DNA from 3 places in the Planococcus massiliensis genome. Region 3 is predicted to be linked to each of the others. Evidence: riboswitches for the same ligand, from Rfam matches in the RefSeq annotation. Region 3 holds a riboswitch; each other region holds the start of a gene.
What was found. Region 3 has a riboswitch for thiamine pyrophosphate ahead of tenA (thiaminase II). Riboswitches for the same ligand answer to the same signal wherever they lie in the genome.

Region 1 (4,386 bases), 1.2 Mb from region 3:
GAAGTGGGTTCATCCATCAGAAGGACTGTGCGGCGGTCGGCAAGCATCGCACCGGTCGCGACACGGCGTTTTTGACCATGGCTCACTGAAAACGGATGGGCGTTTTCAATTTCTTTCAAGCGGAGGCGCTCCATTAAATCGTTCAATTGGGCTGAAGAGGCAATGCCTGAAAACGCCAACTCTCTTACTACAGTTTTTTCCAAAAATAGATACTCGGGAGACTGCGGCACGAATCCGATGCCGGGCGATTGAATGCTGCCCGCATCAAGCGCATAAATGCCGCACAATGCTTTTAATAATGACGACTTTCCGCTGCCGTTTGGCCCAGCGACAATCATGATTTCGCCCCGGTTTGCGGTAAATGATAAGCCGGATAAAAGTTCTTTTCCGTGGGCTTTAACTGCCATTCCGTTGACCTTCAAAACTGTTTCTGGAACCATCGTCGAAGCCCGTTCCGGCAATAAAACAGGGGGATGAGCTGTAGCTAATTTATCGCCAATTATAGAGCCGGAACGATCCAATTGGATTTCTCGGCTGAAAAAGGAATCCCATAAATCCAGCCGGTGCTCCACACCGACAATGGTCAAATCCAATTCATGCTGCAGACGGTCGAGCCAGAGGATGAATTCTTTTGCAGTCACCGGATCCAAATGTGAAATCGGTTCATCCAAAAGCAGCACTTCAGGCTCCATGATCAATGCACAAGCAGCAGCCACTCGCTGCTTCATTCCGCCGGATAAGGATTGGATCACTTCGTGGCGAAGAGCGGACAACCCGGTCAACGCCAAAACCTCCGTTATTTTTTGCTTCATCATTTCGCGCGGAACATGCAAGTTCTCCAGCGTAAAGGCCAGTTCTTCCTCGACAGTCGGCATACAGAACTGGGAATCGGGGTCTTGAAAAACGGTCGCAATCCGATGGTTGATTTCACCAGGCGCATATTCTTCAGCATCTTTGCCAAAAAGCTGGAGGCTTCCTGAAATTATTCCATCGCAGTTGAACGGATATAAGCGATTCAGCAAATAGACCAGCGTGCTTTTTCCGCAGCCGCTCGGCCCTGAAATGACAACGCGTTCGCCGCGGTGAATATCAAAAGATAAATCGGTTAAAGTAAGTTGTTCGTCATCAGGAAAACGGAAACGGACATTTCGAAAAGAAAAAATCGTCTCATGCACGGGCATCACCCTTCGTTGAACGGGAAATCGCATAGCCGCGAAGCGAACCGGTCGCAAGCAGCCCGTCAGAGATGAATTTCCCGCCGATTCCCGCAATGGCCATGCCGCTGATCACGCGAAGCGTAAACATCAAAGCGACAAAGGAAGGATCAAGCGCGGCATAGCCGGAGATGAAATAGCCGTAAACAAAACTGAAAACGGCCGAACCGGCACCGGCAAGCATCAGCACCGCAAGATTGAAATGCTTATAGCCGGTTAGTGCAAATGCGGCTTCTGCGCCTAATCCTTGAACGATGCCGGACAGAAGAAGGCGGGGGCCGACCGCATTCCCGAGCAGGACTTCAATTGCCGCAGCCATCGATTCCGATAGGACGGCTGCACCGGGTTTCCGGATGATGTTCATGCAGATGATGGAAACGATGAACCAGATGCCGAACATCCATTCATAAGCGAGGGGTCCGATCACAGCGGCCCAGATGTTCGAGACATGGACGAACACTAGGTAAACGATGCCGAACACGACCGCAAACAAAGACATCAATACCACTTCTTTTAATTTCCACGATTTCAGCATTTTATTTGCCTCCGTGGGAAGGACTGTTGATGCTCATCGAAACCGTCATGACAAGGTGGCGATGCTCCTCAGAACGCGCATTTGCAAATGCTTCTTCGTAAAAGGCAAAGACGTCATGGATGTCGCCGTGGATGCCGCTCGCGTAATGCATCGAGTCGTTGAAGACGCCGCGTTCTTTTGCCCGGTCAACTTCCCGGTAAATGACCGCCATGTAATCCGGATTGTTCATCGGATAAAGCGCAAATTGCGAAGAAACGTATTGCTTCGTCGCATCCGTATTCAACAGTTCATCCGATTTTTCCAAATACACATCTCCTGCCGAATCGCCAGGGCAGCCGATGGAAAACGTGCCGGAAAGTGCCACGTGTTCACCAGTTTTCGCCGCATGCAAGGCAAGCGCTTTTGCGACATTGAAGACGTGATTCTGTTTTCCCCGAATGACGGTCGAGACGTCGTCTGTGTGCATCCAAACATTTGAGGTATCGGTTTCGTTCAGCGCCCCTTTGATGATTTTGATGAAATCGCCAGTCATCGGATGAAGCGAAAAGCGAAATCCGACAATCGGGCTCGTGCCGCATTGCAATGGTTCCATATTGAATTCCTCCTAAAAATGTACACAAAAAAGGCCGCATCCGTGAAGATGCAGCCATAATCTACAAATAATTTCAAAAGGAATCATTTCAGAAATGCGCCGCACTTCCTCACGCAGGTCCTAACCTGATCGAGTTATAAGGGATCGAAGCTTGCGCTTGCATCTCAGCCATAATGGGCACCCCTAGTGCAGTAAACGGTATGCGGTTTTTGTGGGCCGGGTTTGCCCGGTTGAGTTCAGTGTAGCGGATATGAATAAATAAGTAAAGGCCAAAAGATCTAAAAAGGAAAGGGGAAGATACTCTGAATTCAAGTATTTCTTTCCAAAGTAATGTGCTATTATATGTAAGTTATTCCATTAAGAAGGGAAGAGGATTATTGGACAGGTCAGCAATTCAATCGAACAGGGAAACCATTTATTTTATCATCAGCTTAATCTTTAGCATCCTGGTTTATGTATTCGCCATCATTTCCGTCGTCGGCATTGCCATCGCACTTATTATTTTTGCTTTCATGCTTTTTGCCAACGCGATGATGTTGGGATCCATACGCGGAAACGGCATGCGGATCCACGAACGCCAATTTCCGGATGTCTACGAGAGAGTGCAAATTCTTTCAAAAGAAATGGAGCTTAAGAAAGTTCCGGAAGTTTTTGTGATCCAATCAGAAGGTGCATTGAACGCCTTTGCGACCCGCTTTTTCGGGCGCGATATGGTCGTTTTGTATTCGGAAGTGTTTGAACTGGCACGCGAACAGGGACAAGCAGAACTCGATTTTATCATCGCGCATGAACTGGCACACGTAAAACGCCGCCATGTCTGGAAGAACCTTTTGATTGTGCCAGCCGGGTTTATTCCATTCCTGAGCCAAGCGTACAGCCGCTCATGTGAATACACGTGCGACCGGCATGCTGCTTTTGCCATTCAGAACGCTGCAGCAGCGAAACGGGCGCTGACGCTTCTTGGCATCGGCAAAAAAATGTACACCGAAGTCAATGAAGAGGCATACCGCGAACAGATTTCGACCGAATCAAACGGCATCGTCTGGTTGAGCGAAGTGCTTTCTTCGCACCCGCTCTTGCCAAAACGCATTCAGGCGATCCAGCAATTTGAAGAGAGCGATGCCCGGGTCTATACCCAGAACACCGGAAGAATTGCTATCGGCGCCGCGCTGATTTTTGCAGGGATCATGGGCGTTTATTTTGTCAGTATCGCTCTTTTTGCTGGTGGGACCTTAGTCTATTCTCAATTTCTAAGCGGCTTTGATGATGCACTTTATAGCGACGAAGGGTTTTCCGTTGAAGGGCAAACAGCGCTTATTGCGGCCGCGGACGAAGGGAATCTCGTTGATGCGGAAGCGGCTATAGCGGATGGCGACGATGTGGATGCTGTCGACTCCGGCGGTGCCTCCGCCTTGATGTATGCCGTCTATAACGGCGACAGCGAAATGGCTTCACTCCTCATTGATGCGGGAGCCGATGTCAATACGGAAGACGATTACGACACAGCAATCGGCACGGCCATCTACTACGAAGACTATGGGATGGCACAGCTACTCTTTGAGAGAGGTGCGGACCCGACCATTGCAGGAAATGACGGCATGTCAGCCATGGATTATACGGAAGCGTCAACGGAAGCTGAGTTTGCGGATTATTTGACAGCAAATAACTGAGTCTGCAAACTTTCTGCAAAATGTGAAAAAAGTGAACCTGCCGAAAGATTGGCAGGTTCTTTTTTGCTTAGAATGTGGCATATCTTTAATATAGTGGTATACTGTTTAAATGAAAATTGGCAATCAATTTTTAACAAATTAGTCTAAGATCATATAGTTAGTTGAAAGAAGGTTTGAGTGATTACACTTTCAATACAGCAGCGTGAACAGCAGTTTGCTAATTTAGTTCGTGCTTATCGGAAAAAACATGTGGGCAAAGGTCCTGAAAAAATAAAAGTGACGTTTCAAAACAATTGGGCCATCGCTCATATGAGTGGCAGCCTAAGTCCAGTGGAACATTTTATGATTCAGAACGAAAATGGGAGAGATATGATT
Region 2 (4,386 bases), 2.0 Mb from region 3:
CGAATTTTACAGGCTATCAAGCGATGGCCAATGCTTTTTTAGAGCAGTACCAGAAAGGCTGGAAAGTTGAGAACACCGAACTCCCTGCACCGAACCCGTTAAGTTTCGAACAGATTCTACAAGCGCAGGAACAAGGTGCAGCCTCAACCGAGAATCCGCCGGCGTTGGAAAATACATCGGCCATGCGCCCATCTGAAAAAGTGGAATTGGACTACTTAGCCTTGCGTGAAGTTCTTCCTTATATTTGAATAAAACAAAGCCGCAGCGATTTCAATCGCTGCGGCTTTGTTTTTATCGTTTGGAGTTTGGCGTCTTATAAGGTGTCGTATTTCCAGCTTTTTTGCTGTCCATCACTTTTTTAATAATTGGGTAGGCAATAGGTGCAATCTTAATTGCCGTCTTCACAATGCGTCCGATTCCCATATTCATCGCTCCCATCATAGATTCGCTAATTAATGATTTCCCTTATTTCATGAAACGCAAACCTTTTTCATTTAAAGAGGGCATGCGCAACAAGGATTTCTTTGTATTCATGGACACTGGAGATCGTGACATATTCCGCATTGCCGTGCCAGTCATCCCCGCTCGGGCCAAATTCAATTGCGCCTTCGCCGCCCGTAACTTCCGCATAGTAGCGTGTATCCGCAGCCCCGTGCTGGCCAAAAAGAATCGCTTCCTGATCCGTTACGTTTTTAATCGCTTTCTGCAGCATTTGGATATACGGATTTTCTTGAGTCGTTGTTAAAGCAGGCGTAGAACCGCTTGCTTTATATTCCATATCCACATTTAACGTATCCGCCAGTTCAGCCATTTGCCGGACGATTTCATCTTTGTCCTGTCCGGGCATAAAGCGGATATCGTAGGACATATGGCAAATTTCCGGCACGACATTATAGCGGTCGCCTGCCTTGATGATCGGCAAGTTAACGGATGGCTGCTCGTAGTATTCCGTCGATTCTTTCCGGAAAGGCAATTCGCTCATGGCCATATGGTATTTCATTGCTGATTCGATGGCATTGACGCCTTCCCAAGGGCGGCTGCCATGCGCCGGTTTTCCTTTAAAAGTCAAATCCATTCGTAATATGCCTTTTGATTGGAGCCCGACTTTTAAGCCTGTCGGTTCTCCGCAGATGACAAAGTCGCCATGGTATCCTTGGTCAACCAACCATTTCGATGTATTGCGGCCGCCGATTTCCTCATCGGTGACAATATGTAGTTGAACCGTTTTCTCCAAAGCCGAGGCATTGAGTTCGATGAACGCCTGCATCATTGCCGCTACGCCCGCTTTCATATCGGCTGCGCCGCGGCCATATAAACGTCCAAGTTCTTCGAATGGAGTGAATTGCTCTTCGTGTCCAGGCACCACGTCCACATGGCCGTTCCAGATGAGCGTCTCTTCTCCGGCGCCTTTGATGGCAGTAAGCATCTTGAAGCCGTTGTTTTCATGGATCGTGACAGTTTCTCCTTTTTCTTTCAGCCAATCGGCACAAAACAGTAATGCTTGATTGGCGCCTTCTTGATCATCGCTTTTGATTTTAATCAAATCTTTTAGTAAGTCAATCATGTCCTTAGCAGCAAATGGATGCTTGCTGCTTTCACCACCTTTCAAAATCGTTCATCATTAAAAGTGTACCCCAAGAAGAGCACTTAAAACGAATTGCTTTCACATTTGACCTTGTGTACAATGAAAGGTGAAAGAGAATTTAATGTATACACCACAAGGGGAGCTTTTGCTGAGAGTGAACAGTTTTGTTCTTACCCTTCGAACCTGTAAGTTAACGCTTGCGCAGGGATGTGGATAGAAACCTGCCTTTTATGCGGCGTCAGGATCTGTCCTGGCGCCGCTTTTTATGGTTTTTTTCTGCGGCCCTTCTGGTGATGTGCACAACACAAGGAGGAAGTCATGAGAAATTTACGTGTTTTGTTAATGGTGGAGATTGCGATTTTTGGAGCGCTCGGGTATGTATTGGATTTTGTGGCGTTTAAAATGCCGCAAGGCGGATCGGTCAGCCTGGTCATGATCCCTATTGTTTTGATGGCTTTTAGAAGAGGCACAGCAGCCGGAATTTTAACCGGGCTGTTAGTCGGGTTGCTGCAAATCGTAACCGGCGTCATTTCCGTTACGCCGTTGTCTTTCGGTTTTGTTGTAATGCAAGTGATTTTGGATTATCTCGTCGCTTACGGAGCCGTCGGTTTTGCTGGCCTGATGCGCAGCCGTTATTTGAAAGCCCATCAGCAAGGGAAAGCAGGCGGCATGATTGCTGCAGCCGTGATCGGCGTATTGATCGCATCTTTCTTGCGCTACCTGATGCATGTCATCACGGGTGTTTTATTCTTCGGGATGTTTGCAGAAGGCAACGTGCTAATTTATTCAGCTGTCTACAACGCCACTTATATGATTCCTGTTTTCTTATTGGCAGCCGCGGTTTGTTCGGCGCTTTTCACCGCTGCCCCTAAATTGGTGGATGCCGAAGTCCAGTAAAAATTTAGAATTGAAAAAAGTGAGAGCCGCCGGAGAGGAAATTTCTCCGGCGGCTCTTTTCATAAATGGCACCAAACGGGCGCTTGCGCTTTTCGTGTGCTATAATTTTCAGTAGACAATTTGAAAGAAGGGTATCAAATGATTGCAACGAATGAGAAAGACATTGAAATGCTGAAGAAAGCAGGGCGCATGGTGGCTGAAATTCGCGAAGCGATGAAAGCAGCGACGAAGCCGGGCGTTACGACAAAAGAATTGGATGAACTGGGCGGCAAAATGTTCAAAGAGCTTGGCGGCGTATCTGGCCCGAAAGCGGAATATGATTTCCCGGGCTATACATGCATCAGCGTGAACGAAGAAGTGGCCCACGGCATGCCGGGCAAGCGCGTCATCAATGACGGCGACATCGTGAACATCGACGTGTCAGGATCTTATGAAGGCTATTTTGCAGATACAGGCATTTCTTTTGTAGTTGGGGATGGCCATCCGGAAAAAGAAAAATTATGCCAAGTGGCTGAATCGGCATTTGACCGGGCGATGAGCAAAGTGAAAGCCGGCGCTAAGCTGAACCAGATCGGAAAAGCGGTAGAGCGTGAAGCGAAGCAGCAAGGTTTGTTCGTCATTAAGAACTTAACGGGACACGGCATTGGAAAATCATTGCATGAAGCTCCGCAGCATGTTTTGAATTATTACGATGCATGGGAAACCACGATCTTAAAAGAAGGCATGGTTCTTGCTGTCGAGCCTTTCATTTCTCAGAAAGCTGAGCATATTGTGGAATCGGGAGACGGCTGGACATTCATCACGCCTGACCAATCGCTGGTGGCCCAGATTGAACATACGGTTCTTGTCACTAAAGGCGAGCCCATTTTACTGACAAAACTCAATTAAACATAAAAAAGATCCTGTTTATCAGGATCTTTTTTTGATGAGCAAAATGCCGGTGATGATGACCCCGCTTAAAAACAGGGAAGCGGTCGTGACCAACAGTTCATTGGTTCCGTGTTTCACGGCAATGCCGATAAAGGCCCAAACGAAAACAAGGGCATAAGGAACGTCAAAATGGTGGAAGCGAATATGGAGTGCGAGAGCAGTTGCTACCGTCAGCATGATAACGGTCCATAATTGATCGCTCAAGCCCCAGCCGCTCCAATTGTAGAACGTCAAAACAAAGCTGGTGTTGGCAATAGCGGCGACACTGAGCCATCCCATATTAACGGAGATTGGAAGGCGTTCTGTGAGTTTGCGCTCGGAATTGCTGTATTGCAGATACAAGGCAATCAAAGAAGCCAAGTAGGCAAAGATGGCTAAAACGGACCAAGCAAAAAACTCATAATGCCATAGGTACAGCCAGGCAATATTAAATACAGCACTCAAGGTAAAGAATAAAGTGATTTTGGCTGACGGGACTTCCCCTTTTTTGTAGCGGATCCAAAACCCGATAATCCAGATAGCCAATAATATGTAAATAACAGACCAAATTGAGAATACATAGCCGGCTGGAGTAAATAGAACCGGAAGGCGGTTGGAAATCTCGCCAGTGGTTTGCCCATTAAGCGGCAAAATATTCGCTAGTGAATTGATTACGATGATGCTGATATATGCGATTGTCATCAGCAGTATTCTAGCCATAAAAGACCCCCCTCCTATTTTAGTATACCTGTCGGGAAGCGGTTCAACAAACTTCACTTCCAAGAATATTCATAAAAAGGAAGGTTTGTGAAGATCGTGTGAGAATTTTCAAAAGCAATCCATTCATAAGTTCGTGTGGTTCCGACATTTTGCAGGAAATGGTATACTTATAAGTGTTTTTAGAAAATTAAGTTTACCAGGGGGTAAAATCATGACGGTTAAATTTCCGGAAGTATGGGATTTGGATGTATTGTTCCAAGGGGGCAGCGATTCAA
Region 3 (4,386 bases):
GGATAAATCGTTTAGCGGTATAGATCGCTTCTTTAAGCGGCTGCCCTTTCGCCAGCTCCGCAGCTAGGGCTGCCGAAAACGTACAGCCGGTGCCATGGGTTTGCACTGTCGCAATTCGAGGCGACCGGAACAGCAGTTCCTCGCCGTCCCGATGAAGAAAGAAATCTTCTGCGGTCTCTTCGTCCTTCCCATGTCCCCCTTTGATAATGACGGACTGGGAGCCGAACGACAGAATCTTTTCTGCTGCAAGTCTGCGCGACAAAGGATCCGCAATCTCAATACCGCTCAAGACTTCCGCTTCCGGTATATTCGGCGTGACCACAGACGCTAACGGCAACAACTCCTTTTTCAACGCAGCCCCTGCTTCTGCGCGCAATAAATTCGCTCCGCCTTTGGCAATCATGACCGGGTCGACCACCAGCTGCCGCCAATTGAAATGCCGAATCCACTTGGCCGTTTCTTCAATGATTTCTTCATTAAATAACATTCCGGTTTTCAATGCCGCTAGCCGGAAATCCTTTCCGACAGCCTGCAATTGAGTCCGAACGGCTTCTCTTGCCATTGGGTAAATAGCGGCAACGCCTAGCGTATTCTGAGCGGTCACGGCCGTCAGTACAGAAGTCGAATAAACTCCGAGTTCCTGGAATGTTTTAATGTCCGCTTGAATTCCTGCGCCTCCTCCGGAATCCGATCCAGCGATGGTCAATACTTGTGGCATCATTTTTGCTGCAGCTCCTTTCCGGGAATGTGTTCGCTATGGCCTGTACTCTGTTTAGACAATTGATTGAGAAATTCGATTTGGAAACTGCCCGGTTCGGAAGCCGATTGGCCAGCTCGTTCCCCGGCCTGACCGTAAAAACGCAGCGCTTCTGCGACCGCATTTAATACATTTTCAGGAGAGATTGCTAGAAAAGCAGCAACCATCGCGCTTAACAGGCAGCCAGATCCCGTAATGGCCGACATAAGCGGATGCCCAAAAGGAATTTCTACCAAGTCGTTTCCATCCGTCACGAAATCAATCGGACCGGTCACTGCGACAACCAGCCCGAGTTTATTCGCCGCCTCGACTGCTAACTGTTTCACATCCGCTTCCCCACTGCCGGCATCTACGCCTTTCCCTCGCCATTCAGTTCCACAAATGGCCGCAAGCTCTCCAGCATTGCAGCGAAGCACGGCAATGTTCACTTCCCTCAAAATTTTCTCAGCTGCAGCGGCCCTGAAAGCTGTCGCTCCTACACCTACAGGATCTAGCACGACTGGGCGGCCCAATTGATTTGCTGTCTTTCCGGCAATGAGCATGCTTTCCAGCGTCCCGGCATTTAACGTTCCGATATTAAGCGACACAGCTCCCGAAAGCGACGCAAGTTCAACCGCTTCTTCCGGCGCTTCCCCCATAATCGGAGAAGCCCCGATTGCCAGCAGCCCATTGGCCTGGAAATTTGAAACGACGTGGTTCGTGATGCAGTGGACAATCGGATTTTCAGCGCGCAATTTTTCAATCATCTTAAACACCAGCCTTCGTATAAGGTTTTACCGTCCATGTCTGCATTGTCCAAGCCTGTTCCCAAAAATTCCATTCGTAATAGCAGCTGCGCCGGAAACGGTCTTTCAGTTCTTTGCGGCGATTTTCCGAAAGCCCTTCTGCGAGATGGTCCATCCGCTCCATCTGTTCCCTTACAAGCGCTGCAAATTCCTCGCCGCCATAAGTTTCAATCCAGCGGCTGTAAATCGGATGATCCGGCTTCGCTTCTTTCAGGCGGTTGCCGATTTCCTGATACAGCCAGTAGCAAGGCAGAATCGCAGCGAGGACATCTGCCAAATCTCCTTCAGCCGAACGGTACATATGCGATACGTAGGCGTAGGCATTCGGCGATGGCTCAAATTCAGCCCAATCTTCTTTGGTCACTCCAAGGATTTTCATGAACGATTCATGCAAAGCCATTTCTGCCGCACACGTATGCTCTGCATGAAATGCAAATCGCTTAGTCGTTTCTAAATCATTGGCTTTTACCGCGCCGATCGCCTGCACTTTTGCAAAATGCGTTAAGTAATAGGCATCCTGCATGACGTAATAGCGAAAGACGTTTAACGGCAGCGTCGCATCTGCTATCCCTTTAACGAACGGGTGTTCAAAACTCGCTTCCCATAGCTCCTTGCACTCCAACCGGACTTCTTTACAAAATGTCATTTGGCCATCTCCTTTTTGCAAATAAAAACGCCGCTTCCCAGTTAAGGAAAGCGGCGTTTGCGTATGCAGTCATAGATAGAAAAATAGCATGCTTCTCGCCACTTCCCTACGCTGGTATGATCCAGATCAGGTTCAAAGGGTCCGGGCTAATGCCCGTCTCAGCCGATATCCGGCTCCCCCAGTGGGTGTTTTATTTGGTTGTCGACATCACTATAGCACAGATTCGACTTCTGCAACAGACTTATCTGATTTCTCAGCTTTTATGCGCATGCCGTTTTCTGCATCAAAGAAATGGACATGCGACATATCGAAAGCCAGCCGCGCGGTGTGCCCCGGCTCGATGGCCGTGTCCGCTTCAACCCGGGCGATAAATTCCTGCTCCGCATAAACGGCATAAATAATAGTTTCTGCTCCTGTCAATTCCGATACGGTAACGGTCGCATCAAATTCACTGACCGGCAGGCCGGATAAATCTTCGCTGTTGACGTGGATATGTTCCGGCCGGATCCCTAATGTCAGCGGCTTCCCGACGTAGCCTCGGCTATTCAGGATGTCCAACGTTTCTTTCGGGATGCTGATCGTCCGGTCACCCAATACAAAGGAGCCTTTTTCCAAACGGCCTTCAAAAAAGTTCATGGCCGGTGAACCGATAAAGCCTCCAACAAAACGATTCGCCGGATAATCATAGACTTCTTTCGGGCTTCCGACTTGCTGGATATGGCCATCTTTCATAATGACGATCCGGGTGGCCATCGTCATCGCTTCGGTCTGGTCATGGGTCACATAAATCGTCGTCGTTTTCAGCCGCTGATGGAGTTTCGCAATTTCCGCCCGCATTTGGACGCGCAGTTTTGCATCCAGATTTGACAGCGGCTCATCCATTAAAAATACTTTGGCATCCCGGACAATTGCACGGCCGAGCGCCACACGCTGACGCTGCCCGCCTGACAGGGCTTTCGGCTTTCTGTCCAAATATTCCCGCAAGCCGAGAATATCCGCAGCATCTTCCACACGTTTCCGGATCTCCGCTTTCTTGAACTTCCTTAATTTTAGTCCAAAAGCCATGTTTTCAAATACCGTCATATGGGGATATAAAGCATAGTTCTGAAAAACCATAGCGATATCTCTTTCTTTTGGCTGGACCTCATTCATGCGTTTTCCATCAATAAAGAATTCACCTTCCGTAATTTCCTCGAGGCCGGCAATCATTCGCAACGTTGTCGATTTTCCGCAGCCTGAAGGGCCGACGAAGACAATGAACTCTTCATTCTGGATTTCAAGATTAAAGTCTGTTACGGCCGTTGCGCCATTATCATAGGTTTTTCCCAGATTTTTAATCGAAATCTCCGCCATTTAAATTCCCCATTTCTTTTTCTTTAATTGTATATAGTTTTCTGTCTATTGTAAATTCAACATAGAAAAGCAGAAGAACTTGTTATATACTTACCCTGAAGAAGGGGCATTTATGCTCTTTCCGATTGAAAGGAGGCTCAAATTTCAATTAACGGCGTCGAATTTCTTTAATTACTTCGACAATCAAAGCAATTTTTCTATAAAACGTACATAACTTATAAACTTGAAGGAGTGAAACCGAATGAAAAACATGAAGACATTGCTCATCACCCTTATTGGGCTTGGTTTGATCCTGAGCGGCTGTGCCGGCTTCCAGACCAGCAACAATGACAAAGAATCAGTTAATGAAGACGGCAAAATTGTAGTCGATTTTTGGACATTCTGGGGTTCCGAAATCCGCCGCCCAGTCGTTGACAAGATTGTTGAAGATTTTAACGCTTCCCAAGATGAAATTGAAGTAAAGCATACTTATAGTCCGTGGGGAGATATCTGGACGAAGGAATTAGCGGCAATCGCTGCCGGGAATCCGCCGGATGTCGTCATCAACGATATCAATGCCACCGCCCTTCGCGGAAAAGAACAACAGGCAATGAATCTATCGGAATTCTACGATGACAGCTTCTCTGAAAAATTCTATCCGGAACTTTGGAATGCGACCCTTCACGAAGGCGATTCATACGGGATTCCTTTCAATACCGATACACGCGTCCTTTTCTATAACAAAGACGCCTTCGAAGAAGTGGGGCTGGACCCGGAAGATCCGCCTGAAACATGGGCTGAGCTTGAAGAATATGCAGCAAAATTGGATGTCAAAAACGGCAATAGCTACGATCGTCTCGGCTTTT

Region 1: it holds a riboswitch for thiamine pyrophosphate, as region 3 does, so the genes downstream of both, BN1080_RS07990 (YkoF family thiamine/hydroxymethylpyrimidine-binding protein) here and tenA (thiaminase II) in region 3, are expected to answer to the same signal.
Region 2: it holds a riboswitch for thiamine pyrophosphate, as region 3 does, so the genes downstream of both, thiT (energy-coupled thiamine transporter ThiT) here and tenA (thiaminase II) in region 3, are expected to answer to the same signal.

What each region holds. Positions count from the first base shown of each region.
Region 1 is NZ_CCXS01000001.1:1,645,027-1,649,412, forward strand. It holds gene BN1080_RS07980 (ABC transporter ATP-binding protein) at 1-1,175, opposite strand, end outside; gene BN1080_RS07985 (ECF transporter S component) at 1,168-1,749, opposite strand; gene BN1080_RS07990 (YkoF family thiamine/hydroxymethylpyrimidine-binding protein) at 1,751-2,341, opposite strand; TPP riboswitch at 2,431-2,536, opposite strand; gene BN1080_RS07995 (M48 family metallopeptidase) at 2,719-4,011, shown strand; gene BN1080_RS08000 (Na-translocating system protein MpsC family protein) at 4,189-4,386, shown strand, end outside.
Region 2 is NZ_CCXS01000001.1:2,472,425-2,476,810, reverse strand. It holds gene BN1080_RS12445 (SGNH/GDSL hydrolase family protein) at 1-248, shown strand, start outside; gene BN1080_RS17465 (hypothetical protein) at 292-423, opposite strand; gene BN1080_RS12440 (M20 family metallopeptidase) at 491-1,564, opposite strand; TPP riboswitch at 1,711-1,810, shown strand; gene thiT (energy-coupled thiamine transporter ThiT) at 1,904-2,482, shown strand; gene map (type I methionyl aminopeptidase) at 2,621-3,370, shown strand; gene BN1080_RS12425 (tryptophan-rich sensory protein) at 3,392-4,111, opposite strand; gene BN1080_RS12420 (M3 family oligoendopeptidase) at 4,323-4,386, shown strand, end outside.
Region 3 is NZ_CCXS01000001.1:477,199-481,584, reverse strand. It holds gene thiD (bifunctional hydroxymethylpyrimidine kinase/phosphomethylpyrimidine kinase) at 1-721, opposite strand, end outside; gene thiM (hydroxyethylthiazole kinase) at 718-1,503, opposite strand; gene tenA (thiaminase II) at 1,505-2,188, opposite strand; TPP riboswitch at 2,275-2,378, opposite strand; gene BN1080_RS02405 (ABC transporter ATP-binding protein) at 2,399-3,541, opposite strand; gene BN1080_RS02400 (ABC transporter substrate-binding protein) at 3,783-4,386, shown strand, end outside.